4 regions of the Cetobacterium somerae genome follow, and region 1 is predicted to be linked to each of the others. Evidence: riboswitches for the same ligand, from Rfam matches in the RefSeq annotation. Region 1 holds a riboswitch; each other region holds the start of a gene.
What was found. Region 1 has a riboswitch for cyclic di-GMP ahead of MKD34_RS04630 (GGDEF domain-containing phosphodiesterase). Riboswitches for the same ligand answer to the same signal wherever they lie in the genome.

Region 1 (4,825 bases):
ATATCATGCAACTAAATCTTGTAAAAGTTTGAGTAAAAGTAAAAATATAAAAGCTGTGAAAATATCAGAAGTTGGGGGTCGTGGACCTTGTAAAATTTGTTATTAAAGATTAAAATCATTATAATATATAAATTTTATTTGAATAAGAATTATTAGTTTCTTTATCTGTAGTAGGAAAAAGTGTAAAGAATTAAAAGAACAATCTAATCCAGTAGAAAAAATAGAAAAGAGAAATATAGTAAAGGATAATTTTTAGGAATAGAAGAGAGTGCACATGCGATATAGACTAGCTAAATCCAACTCACTCTCTTGTATACTTAAAATGAAATTTTAAAACTAATTTGTTTTAAAAAAATAAAAACACACATGCGATATAGAAAAACTAAATCCAACTTGTTCTTATTTTTCACATTCTAAGTAATACGGTGTATTGTATATTATATACGATAAAATTGCAATTAATTTATTTATAAATAACATTTAAGATAATGTTTTTTTTAAATTAAAAAAACAAAAAAGTGTTTTTTATAAAATAAAAAAAGCTTCTTAGTAATTTAAACTAAGAAGCTTCCCCCGCTAGCCCCCTTGACTAAAACAGAGTCTAATAATATCTATTTACTATATAAAATAGTAAAAAGCAAATTTATTTAAAAAAATTACAATTAAATTATTATAAAAAATAAAAAAAAGAGGAGAAAAATGTATTTTGAAGAGGATATAATAGGAATAGATTTAGAAGAAAAATTAATTTTTGGAAAAGAAATAATAAAAACAAATTTTGAAAAATGTAATTTTAACAATGTAACTTTTTCAGATTGTGATTTTGAAGAGGTAATTTTTGAAAAATGTAAATTTGATTCAGTAAACTTAGACAATGTAAAGTTAAATGGAGCTATATTTAAAAATTGTGAATTTAAAAATATAAATTTTAGTAAAATATCTAGGTTTATAATAGATTTTCAAATTATAAATTCGTTTATGAAATTCTGTATTTTTGATGACCTACAGTTAGATGGATTGGAGTTTTATAAAAATGAATTTGAAGAATGTACCTTTCAAAAGTGTAGCTTAAAAAAATCTAAATTTAATAACAGTAAATTTAAAGATACCGATTTTTATGAGTGTATATTAGAAAATGCAGATTTAAGTGATTGTAGTGGATTGATGATAGACATTGTAAGCAACAAAATAAAAGGGGCAAAGGTTTCTATAGATTTAGCTTTAAATATTGTTAAGAAAATCGGTGTAAAAATAGTTTAAAAATAAAAATGGTAGAGAAATTAAATATTTTCTCTACCATTTATTAACTAATTTAAAAAAATCTTCTTTAGAAAGAGGTTTGCTAAAAATATATCCTTGTCCAATATCGACTTTATTTGACTTTAAAAAATTTAGCTGCTCATTTGTTTCAATTCCTTCAGCAACAATTTTAAAATTAGATCCCTTTATTATATTTATTAATCCTTTATAGACATCAGTAGCAACTTTATTATTTGGATTTACTCTATCTAAAATTGACTTGTCAAATTTTATGATATCTACGGGAAGTACACTTAGTAAAGAAACTGAGGAGTTTCCAGCAGTGAAATCATCTATTGAAACTTGAAATCCAATTGTCTTTAAGTGATTTATTTTTTCTATAATAGTTGTTAAGTTTAATCCCAAAATAGTTTCTGTAAGCTCAATCTCTAGTAAATTTGGATCTATTTTATATTTTTCAATGAGAGTAACTATTGTTTTTAAGAAATCATCTCTTTCAAAAGTTTGTAAGGAGATATTAAATGAAATTCTGAAGTTGTTTTCTAATAAATAAGTTTGAGACATCTTGTTTAAAAATTTTAGTGATTCTTCAGCAATTTTATAATCAATTAAATATACTTTTTTTAATTTTTCTGCTATAAATATAAATTCATCAGGATATATAGCTCCTAATGACTCATTTTGCCATCGGGCAAGAGCTTCAGCTCCTAATACTTTTTTAGTAGTTAAATCAAATTTTGGTTGAAATAGAGCATGTATTCCTTTAATATCTTTGTTTATTATTTTATGTTTTATTTGAGTTCGTCTGTTAATTTTTTCTATTAATTGATTATCTAATTCTGAAATAGATATATTTTTTTCTTCTTTTATTTCATCGAGTATTTCTAAGTATTCAAAAACTTCTTCAGTAGATATAGAAGTACGATTTTTATAAAAAGATATTTTAATCTCCTCATTAAAATTATAATTTTCTTTAAGTTTTAATCTACTAAGATTTTTCTTAATCTCATTAATTTTAGGAATAATGTTGCTTTCATTTGTTATTATATAGAATTTACTTCCAGACATTTTATAAATTTTACTTTTATATTTTAATGTATTTTTTAAAATATTAGCAATATTAAGAATTATTTTATTTCCGATATCCCATCCGAGCCTTTTATTAATTTCTGATAAGATATTTAACTTTATTTTAATAAATGTACAGTTAGTATGAGTATATTTTGAAATATCTTCTACATATTGATAGTGATTAGGTAAATTAGTCAATTTATCTATTAATAGTTTTTTAGCGGCCTTATTTTTTACATATAGATTTATACTTGTAACTGCTAAGCTAATTGCAAGTATGGATATTAGTAAGTATAGTAATGTGTGCATATAACTCTCCTTGATATTTTTTATTTTAATATATTATTGAAATAAAAAAGCAACAATTTTAATTAAAAAATTGTTGCACCTGGCTGCCATATGATTAGGCCCTATAGTTTTGCGTCATAAAGTTTCCTTTATTTTGCCCTTACTTTTTATATTCCATAATTGAAAAACCATTTAGTTTTTTAGCATCATACATAGCTATATCAGCTTTTTCAAATGCCAATTCCAAAGTTTCATCAATATTTTTAATATAATATCCAATGCTAAAAGAGATATTATATTGATTAATAATAGTTGAATTTTTCCCCAGAGTTACTAATTTTTCTAATCTTTCTAAAAGATCTCTGTTTTCATAAAATAGATAAAATTCATCTCCAGATATTCTAAAAGTATGTTCTTTAGAAAAAACTTCTAGTAAAAGTTTTCCTACTTCAGAAAGAACGAGATCTCCTTTACTATGGCCATAATTGTCGTTAGTTTTTTTAAAATTATCTAAGTCAATAACAATAACAGCGCCTTTAGTATTATCATTCTTCTTACAAAACTCATTAAAAAGATATCTATTAGGTAATTTTGTTAATTGATCATGTGTTAAAGCTTTTGTTAATTTTCTTTGAAAAACAATTTTACAAATTAATAATCCGAAGACTAGTGTAAATATATACCATATTTTTTTCTTATGTTCTGCTTCTTCAATAAGACCCATAACATATTCTTTTTGATCTGTTTCTACAAAGTTTCTAATTTCGTTTCTATCAAAATCTCCAACAACGGCAATTGCCTTATTAAAAATATTTCTTAACATTTCCTGATTTTTTGAGAAAGCAAAATTTACAGGAATATCTTTTATCTTTATATCTTTATGTTGCTTATGACAATCTCTATCATAGATATTATATGGACTTATTATATAACCAATCTCATCTTTTTTAAAAGCATTAAATAACTCTGTTGTTGAATTATAAATTCTTATATCCTCTTTTGGAAAAAACTCTTTACCTATATCTTGTGATTTTCCATCTTTTAAAACTCCAACATTATAATCACCACTATCCACGTGATTAAGTAGATGCATGGGGATAAAATCAATTGCTTCAGAAAAAATATAACTTGATTTTCTTCTAGCTGTTGTTGAAAGTGTTAAAAAATCGATATTTTCTTGTTTGAATTTTTCTTGTATATATAGCCACTCTTTTCCATTATAAATATATTTTATTGGAATATTAATAATGCTGGCTAATTTATTTATATATTGAGGAAGTATCCCAATAAATTTATCTTGATTTTTTATATAAATACTTAAAGAAATATCATCCTCAAGAGAAGTAGTTATAAATTTCTTTTGTGCTAAAAACTCTTTTTCCTCTTTTGTTAAACTATTTTGAAATCTTTCTCTTTGATGATACAATGGAAGATTTTTAAAGTAAGTTGATATTTTTTTACTGTATTTTTTATTTAAAGCGTTATTTATATAAGGTAATAGATAATCATATTTTTTATTTACACCGATACAAACTGGAGCTAGAAATGAAACTAGCAATCTATTTTGAGATTTAACAGCTATGAACTCAGAATCTAAATAAAAATCATTTTTATAATCATCAATATTTTCTACTTCAACTATATTTGCAGTTATATTATTTTGTTCTAAATACTCTTTTAAGTATTTTATAGGCATTTCATCATCTTTATATGCATATATGGTTTGATTCATTAAATCATAAGGTGACTTTAATAATTTTTTATCTGAAGCAATGTACAGGTTCTCGCTAAAAATTGGTTTAGAAAGTAATATGTTATCCTTTCTAATATTATTTTTAGTAACTAAACCTAAAGCTCCAATTGTACCATCTTCTAGTTGATTATAACTATCTCTCCATGTACCATGAACTTCTTTTACATTTAGTTTTAGTTCATTTTTAAATATATCACGAATAATGTTATTTATAGAAACACCATCTATTTCCATTTCAGTTTCTGGATAACTTTGAATTCCTAAATAAAAAGTATTATCATTTGAAAAAATAGTTGTTGCTATTAATAAAAAGAGTAGTAATTTTATAGATTTGTTTTTAAAAAATTTCAATGTTGTCCTCCGTTATTTTAGACCAATACAATATTTAGTTTGTTAAGTTATTCTTATTTAGTAGTGACTAAAATTGTGTATTTTTAAGTAAACTAATACTAA
Region 2 (4,825 bases), 600 kb from region 1:
TTATTGTTTTAACATCATGAACTATATCTATAAATTTAAGATCACTTAATCCACTCTGTTTTACACCAAAAATCTCTCCAGCTTTTCTTAATCTCAAATCTTCCTCTGCTATTTTAAATCCATCTTCAGTACTTTCTAAAACTCTAAGTCTTGCTGCTGAATTATCATTTTCTGTATTTGAAAGTAAGAAACAATAGGATTGGTGCTCTCCTCTTCCAACCCTTCCTCTAAGTTGATGTAATGTTGCTAGCCCAAAACGTTCAGAGTTTGTTATTACCATTATACTTGAATTAGGAACGTTTACTCCAACCTCAATAACTAAAGTAGAAACTAAGATATCTAGTTTTTGATTTTTAAAAAGATGCATAACTTCATCTTTTTCTTTGTTTTTCATTCTTCCATGCAAAATTCCAACTCTATATCCTGGTAAGTTTTTTAGAACTTCATTATATAACTCCTCTGTGGATTTAGCCGAAAGCTTTTCACTTTCATCTATTAAAGAAGCCACAAAATATGCTTGACGTCCCTCTTTTAATTTTTTATCTATGAAATGATACATTTTTTCTTCATCCTCTTCTTCACTAATCCATTTAGTTTTTATGGGCTTTCTTCCAGGAGGTAACTCATCTATTACTGCTACATCCAAATCTCCATATATACTCAAAGCTAAGGACCTCGGAATAGGAGTCGCACTCATAACAATAAGATTTGCTAAAACACCTTTATCTCTAAGCCTTTTTCTTTGTAAAACTCCAAATCTATGCTGCTCATCTATAACTATTAATCCCAATTTTTGAAATTCAACACTGTCTTCTATTATAGCATGAGTTCCTACTACAATATTTGTTACTCCTGTTTTTATCCTATCTAATAGTTCAACTTTCTTTTTTCCTTTTACACTTCCAGTTAAAAGTTCAACTTTTACTCCTAATAATTCTAAAGTTTCATAAATAGACAAATAGTGTTGCGTTGCTAAAATCTCTGTCGGAGCCATAAAAACTCCCTGATAACCGTTTTCTACCATGTATAAAAGTAACAATACCGCAACTATCGTTTTTCCACTTCCTACATCTCCTTGAATTAAATAATTTATTATTTTTCCAGCATTTATACCTTTATATATCTCTGTTATAACTTTTTTTTGAGCAGTTGTTAATGAAAAACATAAACTTTCTAAAAACTTCGAAACTAACTTTTTATTTCCTTTAATTTCATATAAACCCGCATTAGTCAAATCTATCTCAAAACGCTTTTGAAGTATTCCCATCTCCAATATTAATAGTTCTTCTATTGCAAAACGCCTTTTTGCCTCCTCTAAATTTCTTGGATTTGTTGGATAATGAATTTCTTTTAAAGCATTTTTTCTATTCATAAGTTTATACTTTTTTATTATTTCCTCTGGTATATTTTCTTGAAATATATCTAAATAATTTTTTAGCGCCTCTTTTAAAATTCTTCTTAAACTGTTTTGATTCAACTCTTTTATAGCACTATAAATAGGTAAAATTTCACCAGTATTTTCTTGTCCTTTATACAGTTTAAATTCTGGATTTACCATTTGAAATGTATATCCTCTTTTTACATTTCCTATAAAAATATACTCTTCTCCTATTTTTAAACTATTTCTTAAATAAGGTCTTTGAAACCATACAACTTCTAAAACTCCAGTTCCATCATTTACTGTTGCTTTTATCATTTTCATTCCTGTTCTTGTAGGAGGAGCAGATATATTCATTATATTTCCTTTTAATACAACATATTCATCTCCTCGTAATTCACCTATTTTTTTTATATTTGTTCTATCATCATAAGCTCTTGGAAAGTAATATATCAAATCATGAAGTGTTTCTATGTTTAATTTTTTTAACTTCGAATATGTTGCACTTGAAACTCCCTTTATATTAAAAAGTTCTATCTCTTTATAAATATCTATATATATCTTAATCACCACCTTTTTTTAATTATAACACACTTATATATCCTTTTGTACAATTTATAATACGTTTTGTATTTTTGCAATAAACCCTCTTTAAATAAGGTTTTGTGAAAAATATTTCTTTATATTTTATGTAATTTTTGTTTGACATTTTTTAAATTTTAATATATCATTATTATATAATATAAATAGGCAAAGTAGGAGAAATCCTATGACGCAAAACTATAGGGTCTTTAAAATGACAGCCAGTTGCAGTTACATTTTGGTTTAGCCAAAATATAAGTGCAACTGGCTTTTGTATTTTATAAACTTTATAAAATTACGGGAGGGAACAAATTATGAAAAAATTATTAATACTTTTATCTTTAACTACTACTATGACAGCTTTTGGTGTAACTTCAAATGATCAGGCTACTATGAACATTAAAGCTACTGTGATTAAACCACTAACTATTATAGCTAAAAATATGGAATTTGGAACTGTAATTCAAGGAACTAAGGCAACAGCTACTGGACAATACACTATTGATGGAGAACCAGGAGAAAAATTTGAAGTCACTTTATCTAACTTATCATCTTTAAAAAGAAATGGAAGTGAAGATACTTTAGATATTTCTTTTAATAATTTTGTTATTCCTCACAATCTAGATAATGCTGGAAAAGCAAGTTTTGACATGGTTGGAACAATAAATCCTACTACTGAAACTGTAACTGGTATATATACAGGTTCTATAACTGCTAGAGTTCAATATCAATAATTATTAACAACTGGGATATTCCCAGTTGTTTTCATATAAGGAGGAGTTATGTCATTAATTTTAAGTTTATTTTTATTAACTTTTAGTAATATATTTTCTTCTAATATTTCAGAAGAAAGTATGAATATCAATGCTACTGTTATAAAGCCTCTAAAAGTCATCCATAATGGTGATATTAATTATGGAAAAGTTATACAAGGCTCTACTCATTCAACTAATGGTCATATTTTTATAATATACGGTGAACCTGGACAAAACGTTGATATCTCTCTTAACGATAAAAACTTGAATGGTTTCAAGAAAAACATCTCTCTTTTTCATGAAAAAAGTGATTCAAATATTTTAAATGTTTCTTTAAAAAATACAAATGATGATGGTAAAAATACAAAACTAAATGAAAAAGGAGAATATAAATATTCTTTTGATACTGAACTTACAGTTCCTAAGAATGCACCAATTGGAAACTATTCTGGAACTTTAACTATGAAAGTTAAGTTTAAATAGCCCATTTATAATCTTAAAAATTATCGGAGGAAATAAATTATGAAAAAATTATTAACACTTTTATCTTTAACTACTGCTGTAGCAGCTTTTGGAAGTAGCAATCCTGATTCTGCTAATATGAACGTTAGTGCTACTATCATGGAAACTTTAACTGTTAAAATTGATCAACATGCTGAATTTGGAAAAATTGCTAAAGGAACTTCTGGAAATATTGCTATTGGAAAATTTTCTATAAAAGGACAAGGGCGTAATCAAGCTAAAATTACGATTTCTGGATTAACAAATGATGGTAAATTAGCTCTAAAAAATATAAGTGGAGCTACTGTTTGGGCAAACATTGATCACACAGAAGAAACTATAGTTCTTCGTCAAGATGAGTTTATTTCTGCCAAACCAATTAAATTCACTTTAGACATCCCAAATAATCAGCAAACTGGAGTATACAGCGGAAATGTTACAATCCAAGCAAGATATAACTAAAAAATAAAAACTGAGGAAATTACTCCTCAGTTTTTTTATGCTACAGAAACCTCTACTTTTTCATTTTTCTTAGGTAATATCAGGTTCATCACAACTGCTAAAGTTCCAGCTACAACAAATCCTGAATCTGTAAATATATATCTTATACTTTCAGGGAATGCTTCAATCACTCCTGGAACTAATCCTATTCCATATCCTAGTCCCAACGAAACTGCTAATATAACTGCATTTCTTCCTTCTAATGGTTCTTGGTTTATAAGATTTATTCCACTAATTGAAATCATAGAAAAAATCATTACTAAACTTCCACCTATAACACTTTGAGGAACTAATGTAAAAGCTGCTGCAACCTTTGGTATAAATGCACTTATTACTAAAAATAGCGCACCTATTCCCACAACAAATCGGCTCATTACTCCTGTCATAGCAATTATACCTGTATTTTGACTAAACGACGTCGTTGGTAATACTGAAAATATAGTTGCAAATGCGCTTCCTATTCCATCACATATTATTCCACCTTTAAGCTCCCTGTCTTTCAATTCTCTTTTAGCACCACCCATTGTAATTCCTGACATATCTCCCATCGTTTCTATAGCAGATACTACAAACATCATTACCATAGGAATAATTGCTTCTATATGAAATGAATACCCAAATGAAAATGGCCTTGGTATACTCACTATATCTGCCTGTAAAAGTGGAGTTATATCTATCTTTCCCATTAAAAAAGCTATTACTGTCCCCACTACTGTTCCTATAAAAATCGCTCCTGAACTTGTTACACCTTTTGTAAATTCCTTAAAAAATATTACCACTGCTAAAACTATTGTTCCTAAAATTAGATTCTCTTTAGATGCAAAGTCAGACGCTCCATATCCACCTGCAAAACTATTTATTCCAACTGGTAAAAGGTATAATCCTATAGCTAATATTACAGTTCCTGTAACTATTGGTGGAAAAAACTTTCTTATTCTCTTCATATGAAATCCTAAAAAAGCTTCAAAAATTCCTCCTATTAATGCTGCTCCTAAAACTCCTTCATACCCAAACTTGCTAGCTACTGATATAGCCACTGGTGCAAAAGAAAAGTTTGTTCCTACAACTACAGGCAATTTAGCTCCCATAGGTCCTAATGTATAAACTT
Region 3 (4,825 bases), 410 kb from region 1:
GGTGATATCTAACTATATTTTCAGCTACTTTTCCTAGTTTTAATTTTTTTACTAAATCATAGCCTATATTTACATGTTCTTTCACTTTATTAAATTCATCTTCAGTTAATTTAGATGGTTTTTTCAAAATTTCTGATGGAATTGCAACTTTTCCTATATCGTGCAAAGAAGAAAATCTTTTAATATTCTCTCTTGATTCTGTAGGAACATTTGCCTTTTCAGATAAAAGGGTTGAATACATTCCTAGTCTTTTCACATGATCTCCTGTATCTTCATCATTTAGTTGATTTGCCATCTCTAAAACTTCAATTAATGAAAAACTTAATTCTTCCGCTTTTTTTCTATTTTTTTCAGATTTAACTATTAATATTATTAAAATAAATATAAATATTACTACTGGTATTGATATTTTTAAAATCAATTTATAATTTTGAGCAACTATAGAATTTTTTAACAAATTATTATCTATAACTGTTTTATCAACAGTAAAACTTTCTAATATTGTTTCTATTAAATTTGATAACTCTTTTTGTTCTTTCGAAATTCCAAAACCTACTCCAAAAGAATCATTTAATATTCCAGCTACTTTAATTTTATCATCTAAAAAATTATTACTTATTACTCCTGTCAATATATTAAAATAACCTACCAAATATTCACCATCTTGATTTAATAACTTTTCTAATCCCTCTTCATAACTTTCAACTTCTATTATCTGACTATTTTTTAGTATATTTTTTAAATAAGTATAGCTATAATCTCCTTTTAATACTAATATTTTAGCTTTATCTAAATCTGAAATATTTTGTATAAACCCATCAGCTTTTCTATTTGCCACTGATAATTTCATTTCATAGTATGGCTTTGTATAATTAATTTTACTTTTACCTTCACTATTTTCAATGGCTATTCCTTCCATATCATATTCTCCATTTTTTATAAAAACAAATGGCACCCCTATTATTTGCTCTAACTCTTTAGTTATATTAACTGTTAATCCTTGATAAATACCCTTTTGCTCATAGTAAAAAGGTAACATAAATTTATCTTTTCCTAATTTTACTTTTATAGTTTTATAGCTTTCCTTTACTTTTTCGTAACTTGGTGTATCTTTTAGTAAATACTTATAAAATTCTATTCTGTTTTTTGATAATAATTTTTGAAAACTATCTCCTTCTACATTGTCCATAGTTTCCTCTATCTCTTTATGAAGATTTTTCAAATTTTTCCTAATTGCTATTTGTTCATTGTACCTAATATTCTCTAACAGTTTATAATTTGTTTCTCCTGAATTTTTATCATACCAATCTTGTGCTATAAAAGCATCAACTTCTCCCTCTGAGAGTTTTTCTAATCCTTCATCTAAGTTTTTCACTTCGATTTTTTCTAACTTTAAGTTATTATATCTTTCTTTAAACTCTTTTAATCCATGTTGATTTGGAATATATGCTACTTTTAAATTTTTTATATTTCCTAAGTTAGAAAGTGTAGAGTTTTTATTAACAACAACTCCTACTCTATATATCATTGGAGTATCAAAGTAATCATATACTCTTTTTCCATCAAGAGTTTCAATCGTTCTTAGTACAACATCACTATCTTCACCATCTAAATTTATACTTATATTTTTATTTTTTAATACATCTGCAAAAATATCTATATAAACTCCTTGATATTCCCCTTTCTCTAAATCTTTATACAAATACATATCTGTTGTATTCGATGGTATTGTTATATTAATGTTATCTTTTGAAAAAATATTACAACTTACTAACATCAAATATAATAATATTATTTTTTTCATTTTTTCCTCCATAAATATTTTTTTGCAAAAAAAAACTGCAATAATCACAAAGACTATTGCAGCTGGCTGCCATTTTAAAGACCCTATAGCTTTGCGTCATAGGGTTTCCCCTACTTTGCCTTATAAATAAAGATTTCTCTTTAATTATAATCAATCAAAACATTAAAGTCAACTTTTTATATCTATTTAGAATAGTTTGGAGCCTCTTTAGTTATAATAATATCGTGTGGATGACTCTCTTTTAATCCTGCTCCTGTAATTTTTACAAATTTTCCATGAACTTTTAAATCTTCAATTGTTGATGTTCCACAATATCCCATTCCAGCTCTCACTCCTCCACAAAGTTGGAAAACAACATCTTTCAAGCTTCCCTTATACGAAACTCTTCCCTCTATTCCTTCAGGAACTAATTTTTTAGCATCATTTTGGAAATATCTATCTTTCGATCCTCTTTTCATTGCTGCCATTGAACCCATTCCTACATACACTTTATACCTTCTTCCCTCATATATCATCTCTTCTCCAGGGGCTTCAGTTGTTCCTGCTAATAATCCTCCTAACATTACACAATCTGCTCCTGCAGCTAAAGCTTTTACCATGTCTCCAGATAATTTTATTCCACCATCTGCTATAACACCAATTCCTCTTGTTTTACAAACTTCATATACATCATTAACTGCTGATAATTGAGGAACACCTACTCCAGCTACAACTCTCGTTGTACAGATAGATCCTGGTCCTACTCCTACTTTAACAGCATTTACTCCAGCTTCTATTAAATCTAAAGCAGCTTCTGCAGTAACTATATTTCCACCAATTATATTTAACTTAGGAAAGTTTTCTCTAATCTCTTTTATTTTTTCCATAACACCTTTTGAATGTCCATGTGCTGAATCTACAGTTATTATATCTACACCAGCTTCTACTAAAGCTTTTACTCTTTCTAAAGTATCTGCTCCAACACCAACTGCTCCACCAACTCTTAATCTTCCTTGAGAATCTTTACAAGCAAATGGGTACTCTACTAAATTATCAATATCTTTTATTGTTATTAGCCCTTTTAATTTTCCATTTTCATCAACTATTGGCAACTTCTCTATTCTATTTTCTAATAAAATATCTTTTGCTTCTTCCAATGTTGTTCCAACAGGTGCTGTTACTAAATTTTCTTTTGTCATTATATCACTTACTAATTGATCCATGTCTTTTCTATACTTCAAATCTCTATTTGTTATAATACCAATCAATGATCCATCTTCTTCAATTACTGGTAATCCTGATATTTTATATCTTCTCATTATTTCTTCAGCATGCCATACTGTAGAATCTTTAGTTAATGTTACTGGATTTTTTATCATTCCACTTTCATTTCTTTTTACTCTGTCTACTTCAGCAGCCTGATCTTCTATACTCATATTTTTATGTATAAATCCAATTCCACCTTGTCTTGCTAAAGCTATTGCTAAATCCCCTTCTGTTACTGTATCCATCGCTGCACTTAAAACTGGAATATTCAATTCGATATCCTTTGTAAGTCTTGTTTTTAAACTCACTTCATGCGGTAATACCTCTGATCTCGCTGGAACTAATAGCACGTCATCAAAAGTTATTGCTTCTTTTATTATTTTTCCATTCATCATTTTCCTACTGCCTCCAATTATAATTTTCCAATTTTTAAATAAAGACCTGCACTTTTTTTTAGTACTGTGCAGGTCTTTTTTTATTTATTTTCGTTATTATAGCACATTTTTGAGCCTATGTCATTTCTAAAAAATAATTTTTTACAATTTATTTTTTTTACATCTAAGTAAGCATTCTTTTTTGCTTCTTCCAAAGTATTTCCATAAGCTACCACAGATAATACTCTTCCACCATTTGTTTCAATTTTGCCATGAACTTTTCTAGTTCCCATATGAAATACTACAGATTCTAAATCCTTTGGTATTTCTATTTCACTTCCTATTGTTGATGATTTCGGATAATTTTCTGAAGCCATCACCACTGCCACCGTATATCTATTATCCCACTCTAAGTTCACATCTTTATTTTCCATTAAATCCAATATTGCTTTAACAAAATCCGACTTTAATCTTGGAAGAATCCCCTCAGCTTCGGGATCTCCAAATCTAGCGTTAAACTCTATCGTCTTTACACCATCTTTTGTTAACATTATTCCACCAAAAAGAAATCCTTTAAATGAAATTCCATCTTTTGCCATTCCTCTAGCCATTGGTTTTAATATTTTTTCTAAAGTTTGATCTATTATATTCGAATCAATCTTATCTACTGGTGAGTAAACTCCCATTCCACCAGTATTTGGCCCTTCATCATTGTCATAAGCTCTTTTATGATCTTGAGCTATTTCTAATGGAATTACTGTCTCGCCATTTGTTAAAGCAATTATAGAAAATTCAAATCCATCTAAATACTCTTCTATTACAACCTTATTATCAGGGATACTAAAAGCTATTTCTAAAGCTTCAATTGCTTCTGGTATTGAAAACGCAACAGTTACACCTTTTCCTGCTTTTAATCCATCCTCTTTTATAACTATTGGAGCACCTTTTTTTTCTACATACTTTACTGCTAATTCTAAGTCAGCAAATGTTTCATACTCTCCTGTAGGCACACCATATTTTTTCATAAGTTTTTTAGCAAACTCTTTGCTTGATTCAATTTTTGCAGCTTCTTTTGTCGGACCAAAAATTTTCATTCCTCTTCTTTCAAATTCATTTACAATTCCTAAAGCAAGAACATTTTCCGGTCCCACAATTGTCAAATCTACTCTATTTTTTTGAGCAAAATCTGCTAACTCTTCTATTTTTTCTTCTGGGATATTAATCAATGTACCTAAGTTTTCCATACCAATATTCCCAGGAGCTATAAATATTTCTTTAACTAAATCACTTTCTTTTACTTTCCATGCAATTGCATGTTCTCTTCCACCTTTTCCAACTATAAGAACTTTCATAAACTCCTCCAAAATTAATGTTTAAAGTGCCTAACTCCTGTAAATACCAT
Region 4 (4,825 bases), 670 kb from region 1:
TGGCTTTAAACCCTATGATTTAGAAAAAAATCAAAAAGGTTGGGATATAGTTTTCAATAAAATTAATGTTCAATAAAAATTTTATTAAATTCTTCATTGTAAGCTAAAAAAATATCAACAAGAGTGGGGTCAAAGTGTTGTCCACGCTCTTTTTTTATTATTTCAACAGCTTCTTCATGAGAAAAACCGTCTTTGTAAACTCTTTTTTGACGCAAAGCATCATAAACATCTGCTATAGCTACAATTCTAGCCTCTAAAGGTATTTCATTTTCTTTTAAACCATAACAGTATCCTTTTCCATTCCATTTTTCATGATGATAGAGAGCTATATTTTCAGCAACAGCTCCAAGTTGCATTTTATCAATAAGTTTTTTTCCTAAAAGAACATGTTTTTTCATTTCTTCAAATTCGTAAGGAGATAGCTTTCCTGGTTTTTTTAAAATTGAATCAGGAATTCCAATTTTACCAATATCGTGAAGTGAAGCATATTCACTAATCTCTTTAATAAATTTTTTATGACATTTTAGCTTTTCAGCTAAAAATTTCGAATAAAAGTTAACTCTTAGGATATGATTTCCAGTATCTTCATCATTTAATTCATTGGCAGCTTCAAAGCTTTCAACTAATGCTCTAGTTATTAAACGCTCTTTCTTAGTAGCAATAGTAGCTTTTCTTAAAAAATAAAAAAGAGTTAGAATAATTATAGAAGACATGGAAAACATAATTATAAAATATTTATAATTAGGAGATAATTTTTTAGGTATAACTAATTCACTATAAAGAATCCTGCTTTCAGATAGATGACTAGGAAAAAGTTTATCTATAAAATCAGCTAAATCAGAATCATTTTTTACTCCAAATCCAACGGGAGTAATTTTATTAAAAAATCCAGCAACTTTTATCTCATTTTCTAAATATTCATTAGAGATAGACATAGATATGATTTTAAAGTCTCCATAAAGATAATCAATCTCTTTATTTAAAAGTGCATTTAAAGCTGATTTTGTACTTTTAAAAAATTTAAAATCGTTCGATGTAATTATTTTTTTTATAGAATTTTTATTTAATTCTTCTGAAGAGATAAATCCAATTTTTTTATTTTTAATATCTGAATAAGAATCGATAAAATTATTATTTGTAAGAGTAAAAGCAGCTAATTGAGATTCATAATATGGAATAAAAAATTTATTTTTTAGATTAAATAAATCTGTGTCAATAGCTTTAATATCATAGTTATCGTTAGGACTTTGGATATAATTGATAGGAATATCAGTTAAATAAGATAATTCTTTAAGGCGATCAATAACATATCCATGATAACTTCCTTTAGATAGATAAAGAAGCGGAACTATTTCATTATTTGTGGGCAGTAAAACTTTAAGTTGCTTGTATCTATGTTTTAATTTATCAATAAGTGGGTCATTTTTTAAAAGTTGTTTATAAAAAATAAGACGTTCTTTTTTTAAGGAATCTACAACATATTTCTCAGAAAAATTAATTTGAAAGTTTTCAATAATATCTTTTAACATGGGATATTTTTTATTTACAACTAACCAAAGTTGTGACGATGGAATATTTTTTAAAGGAATAAAATTATAATTTTTAAAAACATCATTACTACTTTTGCCGATAATAGCATCTATTTTGTTATTTTCTAATGATGAAAAACCAAAATTACCATTATCTTCAATAGATATTAAATTTTTTAAATCTGGATAAAACTCTTTAGTTAATATAGAATCAGAAGTTCCATCAATATGACCAATTTTAAATTTATTTAGATTATTTAAATCTAAAGATTTATTTTTCTTTGTAAATAAACCGACATTATACGTATTATAAGTTGGAATAAAAAAATAATTTTTTTCTCTTTCGGGAGTTTTCGCAACATTAAAAAGAATATCTCCATCTCCATTTTTTAATAAATTTTTCATTTTCATTTTATTAGTTGATTGTATTTTAAATCTTAATCCAGTTTCTTGTTCTAGTTTTTCAAAAAACTCCATATAAACGCCAGCTAATTCACCAGAATTTTTTTGATATAAATAGACATGGTTTGGATGGTATATATCAATTAAAAATATTCTATTTTTATTATTTTTAATCCATAATTTTTCATCTTTTGAAAATTCAAATGGGAATATATTTAAAAAAATGAGAAAAAAAAGAAAAAAAGATTTAATCAATTTAACACCTCCCCTAATTTGAAAAATTATATCATAATAATAAAAAAACTTAAATAATATAGAAAAATATTTTATATTAACAATAAAAAAAGGAACTATAAATATTTTATTGAATTAGAACATATCTAGAAAAATTTTTTTATTTTTTTTAAAAAATTTCTAATTGAAATATAATAAATAAGATGATATATTAGTATTTCAAATACGGCAAACTGTAGGAAACTGCAGGACGCAAAGCTATAGGGCCTCTAAAATGGCAGCCAGTTGCACTTATCTTTTGTAAATTAGATTACAAAGGCTAAGTGTTTTTTTATTACTTTAAATTTTTTAAAAGAAAAGTGTAAAACAAAAAGTATAAAGATTCGAAATTATAAAAAATATAGGGGGGAACAAGATGAGGAAAACTTATCAAATTTTATTAACATTTTTATTAACATTTTCTGTAACATTTTCATTTCATATTGCACCAACGTTTTTCGAAAAACGTATCGATGCCAGTGGAGGGTATCAAGAGTTCATAATGTATAATAACAGCACAAAAACACAAAGATTTAAAGTAAGTACACTTCCAGGAACAGGAACATACGGAGGTCATATGGATAAATGGGTTGAATATAACCCTAAAATAATAACAATTAAACCTAAAAGTCAAAGTGTTTTAAAAGTTTTTGTAAAAGCTCCAAAGGGAACTCCAGAAGGAGAATACTCAACATTTTTAAATTTTAAATCAGTTCCTGTACCAGATATCACAAGAGATGATGGTAAAAGTGTTGCAGCAGCAGCAAGCATAGGACTTAATGTAAATATAGAAGTTATAGGTTATGTTGGTGATTTAAAAGCAAAGTTAGAAATAACTAATTTAAAAGTTACTGAAAATAACGAGGGACAAGCAGTGGTATCTTTTAAAGTTAAAAACAATACTCTTAAAAGAGGAATTTGGTATAACATAGATGTTATGAATGGAAATGAAAGTCATGAGTCAGTGGAAAAAGGTAGAATTGGAATTGGAAAAACAGATGAAATAACTTTAACTATGAAAAATATGAAAAAAAGAGATGTAGTTGGAGTTAGGCTTAGAGATTCTTCAACATATGAGGATATTACTAAGAAAGAACTTTGATATCAAATAAACTTGATATATATGGGAACAAAATAAAAAATAAAAAGAAAATTTAGGAGGTATTAAAATGAAAAAAGTTTTATTCGGAATCATGGCATTATCAATTGCAGCATTTGCAGCAAATCCAGGGACAGATAGCGAAGCATCAGTACCAGTAAAGGTAATAGCTGAGATAATCACTGCACCTACAGGACTTACTATAACTGATGAGGCAGGAACAGTTATTGATGAATTATTATTAGACCACGGAAGAATAGTTAAAGGTGCGGCAACAAGTGATTCAGTAGCATACAAACTATTTAAAGTTCAAAGATTTGATGGAACTAAACCTACAAAAATTGGTGCAGGAACTTTAAATGTAAAATTAGATGAGGCAACAACAACATTAGCAAAAAATGGAACTTCAACTGCAAGCACACTAACATCAGCATTAACTTTAACTGGTGGAGCAACTCAAGTGTCTTCAAAAGAATATACTCATACTACTGGAGCTGATGATACAGAGCACGTAGGAAGAGTAACATCAACTATAGCTAAAACTGAATTATTAAAAACTGGGATAGAAACAGGTATTCACCACAACTCAAGAGAAAGAACTTTAACTGTTGTTTATACACCAGCAAAACCAACAGAAGGAGGAAAATAATTCCTTTAAACTTAGAGAGAAGTCTCTTCTCTCTTTTTTTAAGAGAATTATATATTAAATAAAATACGGGGGCGGTTTTATGAAAAACATTTTTATTCTTTTTTTCCTTTTAACTTTTAATATCTTTGGATATGTAAATATAAATCCTGTTACCTTTGATAGAAAGATTGATGGTAAGGGAGAAGTACAGGAATACACTTTGTATAACCCAACTCAAAATACATTAAAGTATCAACTTTATTTAACAGATGAAAATATAGAAAAATCTATGAAAAATTGGATTGAGATATTCCCTACAACAATTACTTTAAAACCAGGGCGTAGTGGAAAATTTAAAGTCTTTGTAAAAGCTCCAAAAGGCGCTCCAAGGGGTGAGTATTTAGTAACTGTTGGAGTTAAAGAGATAGCATTACCAAAACTTAATTCAACAGATACATCTTCAGTTCAAATTTTAACACACTTAAAAATGGATTTAGCAGGATATATAGGAGATTTAATTCCCAAAATATTTTTAAAAGATTTTTCAGTTACTTTAAATGATAATAACCTTAATTTCCATGGATTAATAGCCAATGTTGGTGAAAGAAGAGGTACATTAGATTTTTACTTAGCTGAAAACAAAGGGAAAAACCCTATTTATGTTGGGAATTTAAGACTTCTAAAAAATGAGAAAATTAAAGCTTCAAAACTAAATCAAAAATTAACAAAACATGATAAAGATTTAATAAAAAATTTTTCTAAATACAATATTTTAATTATTAAAGATTCATTAAGTAAAAAAGTCTTGTATGAGAGAGAGATTAAATAGTTAAAGGAGGTGTTATTCTTGAAGTTAAAATCAGTAATATATCTACTAGCATTTCTATGCTTCTC

Region 2: linked by a shared signal. The riboswitch ahead of MKD34_RS01795 (DUF4402 domain-containing protein) and the one ahead of MKD34_RS04630 (GGDEF domain-containing phosphodiesterase) in region 1 are both predicted to bind cyclic di-GMP.
Region 3: linked by a shared signal. The riboswitch ahead of MKD34_RS02655 (HD domain-containing phosphohydrolase) and the one ahead of MKD34_RS04630 (GGDEF domain-containing phosphodiesterase) in region 1 are both predicted to bind cyclic di-GMP.
Region 4: linked by a shared signal. The riboswitch ahead of MKD34_RS01505 (fimbrial biogenesis chaperone) and the one ahead of MKD34_RS04630 (GGDEF domain-containing phosphodiesterase) in region 1 are both predicted to bind cyclic di-GMP.

The regions. Positions count from the first base shown of each region.
Region 1 covers NZ_CP092519.1:1,013,063-1,017,887, reverse strand. Annotated here, with positions in the region: gene MKD34_RS04640 (hypothetical protein) at 1-106, shown strand, start outside; gene MKD34_RS04635 (pentapeptide repeat-containing protein) at 700-1,260, shown strand; gene MKD34_RS04630 (GGDEF domain-containing phosphodiesterase) at 1,294-2,640, opposite strand; cyclic di-GMP riboswitch class I at 2,712-2,788, opposite strand; gene MKD34_RS04625 (transporter substrate-binding domain-containing diguanylate cyclase) at 2,780-4,723, opposite strand.
Region 2 covers NZ_CP092519.1:412,722-417,546, reverse strand. Annotated here, with positions in the region: gene recG (ATP-dependent DNA helicase RecG) at 1-1,948, opposite strand, end outside; cyclic di-GMP riboswitch class I at 2,118-2,193, shown strand; gene MKD34_RS01795 (DUF4402 domain-containing protein) at 2,275-2,694, shown strand; gene MKD34_RS01790 (DUF4402 domain-containing protein) at 2,743-3,198, shown strand; gene MKD34_RS01785 (hypothetical protein) at 3,238-3,678, shown strand; gene MKD34_RS01780 (uracil-xanthine permease family protein) at 3,714-4,825, opposite strand, start outside.
Region 3 covers NZ_CP092519.1:602,495-607,319, reverse strand. Annotated here, with positions in the region: gene MKD34_RS02655 (HD domain-containing phosphohydrolase) at 1-1,804, opposite strand, end outside; cyclic di-GMP riboswitch class I at 1,859-1,934, opposite strand; gene guaB (IMP dehydrogenase) at 1,987-3,444, opposite strand; gene purD (phosphoribosylamine--glycine ligase) at 3,525-4,775, opposite strand; gene purH (bifunctional phosphoribosylaminoimidazolecarboxamide formyltransferase/IMP cyclohydrolase) at 4,790-4,825, opposite strand, start outside.
Region 4 covers NZ_CP092519.1:343,002-347,826, forward strand. Annotated here, with positions in the region: gene MKD34_RS01495 (GNAT family N-acetyltransferase) at 1-76, shown strand, start outside; gene MKD34_RS01500 (HD domain-containing phosphohydrolase) at 63-2,186, opposite strand; cyclic di-GMP riboswitch class I at 2,383-2,458, shown strand; gene MKD34_RS01505 (fimbrial biogenesis chaperone) at 2,581-3,306, shown strand; gene MKD34_RS01510 (hypothetical protein) at 3,374-3,952, shown strand; gene MKD34_RS01515 (COG1470 family protein) at 4,032-4,760, shown strand; gene MKD34_RS01520 (TonB-dependent receptor) at 4,779-4,825, shown strand, end outside.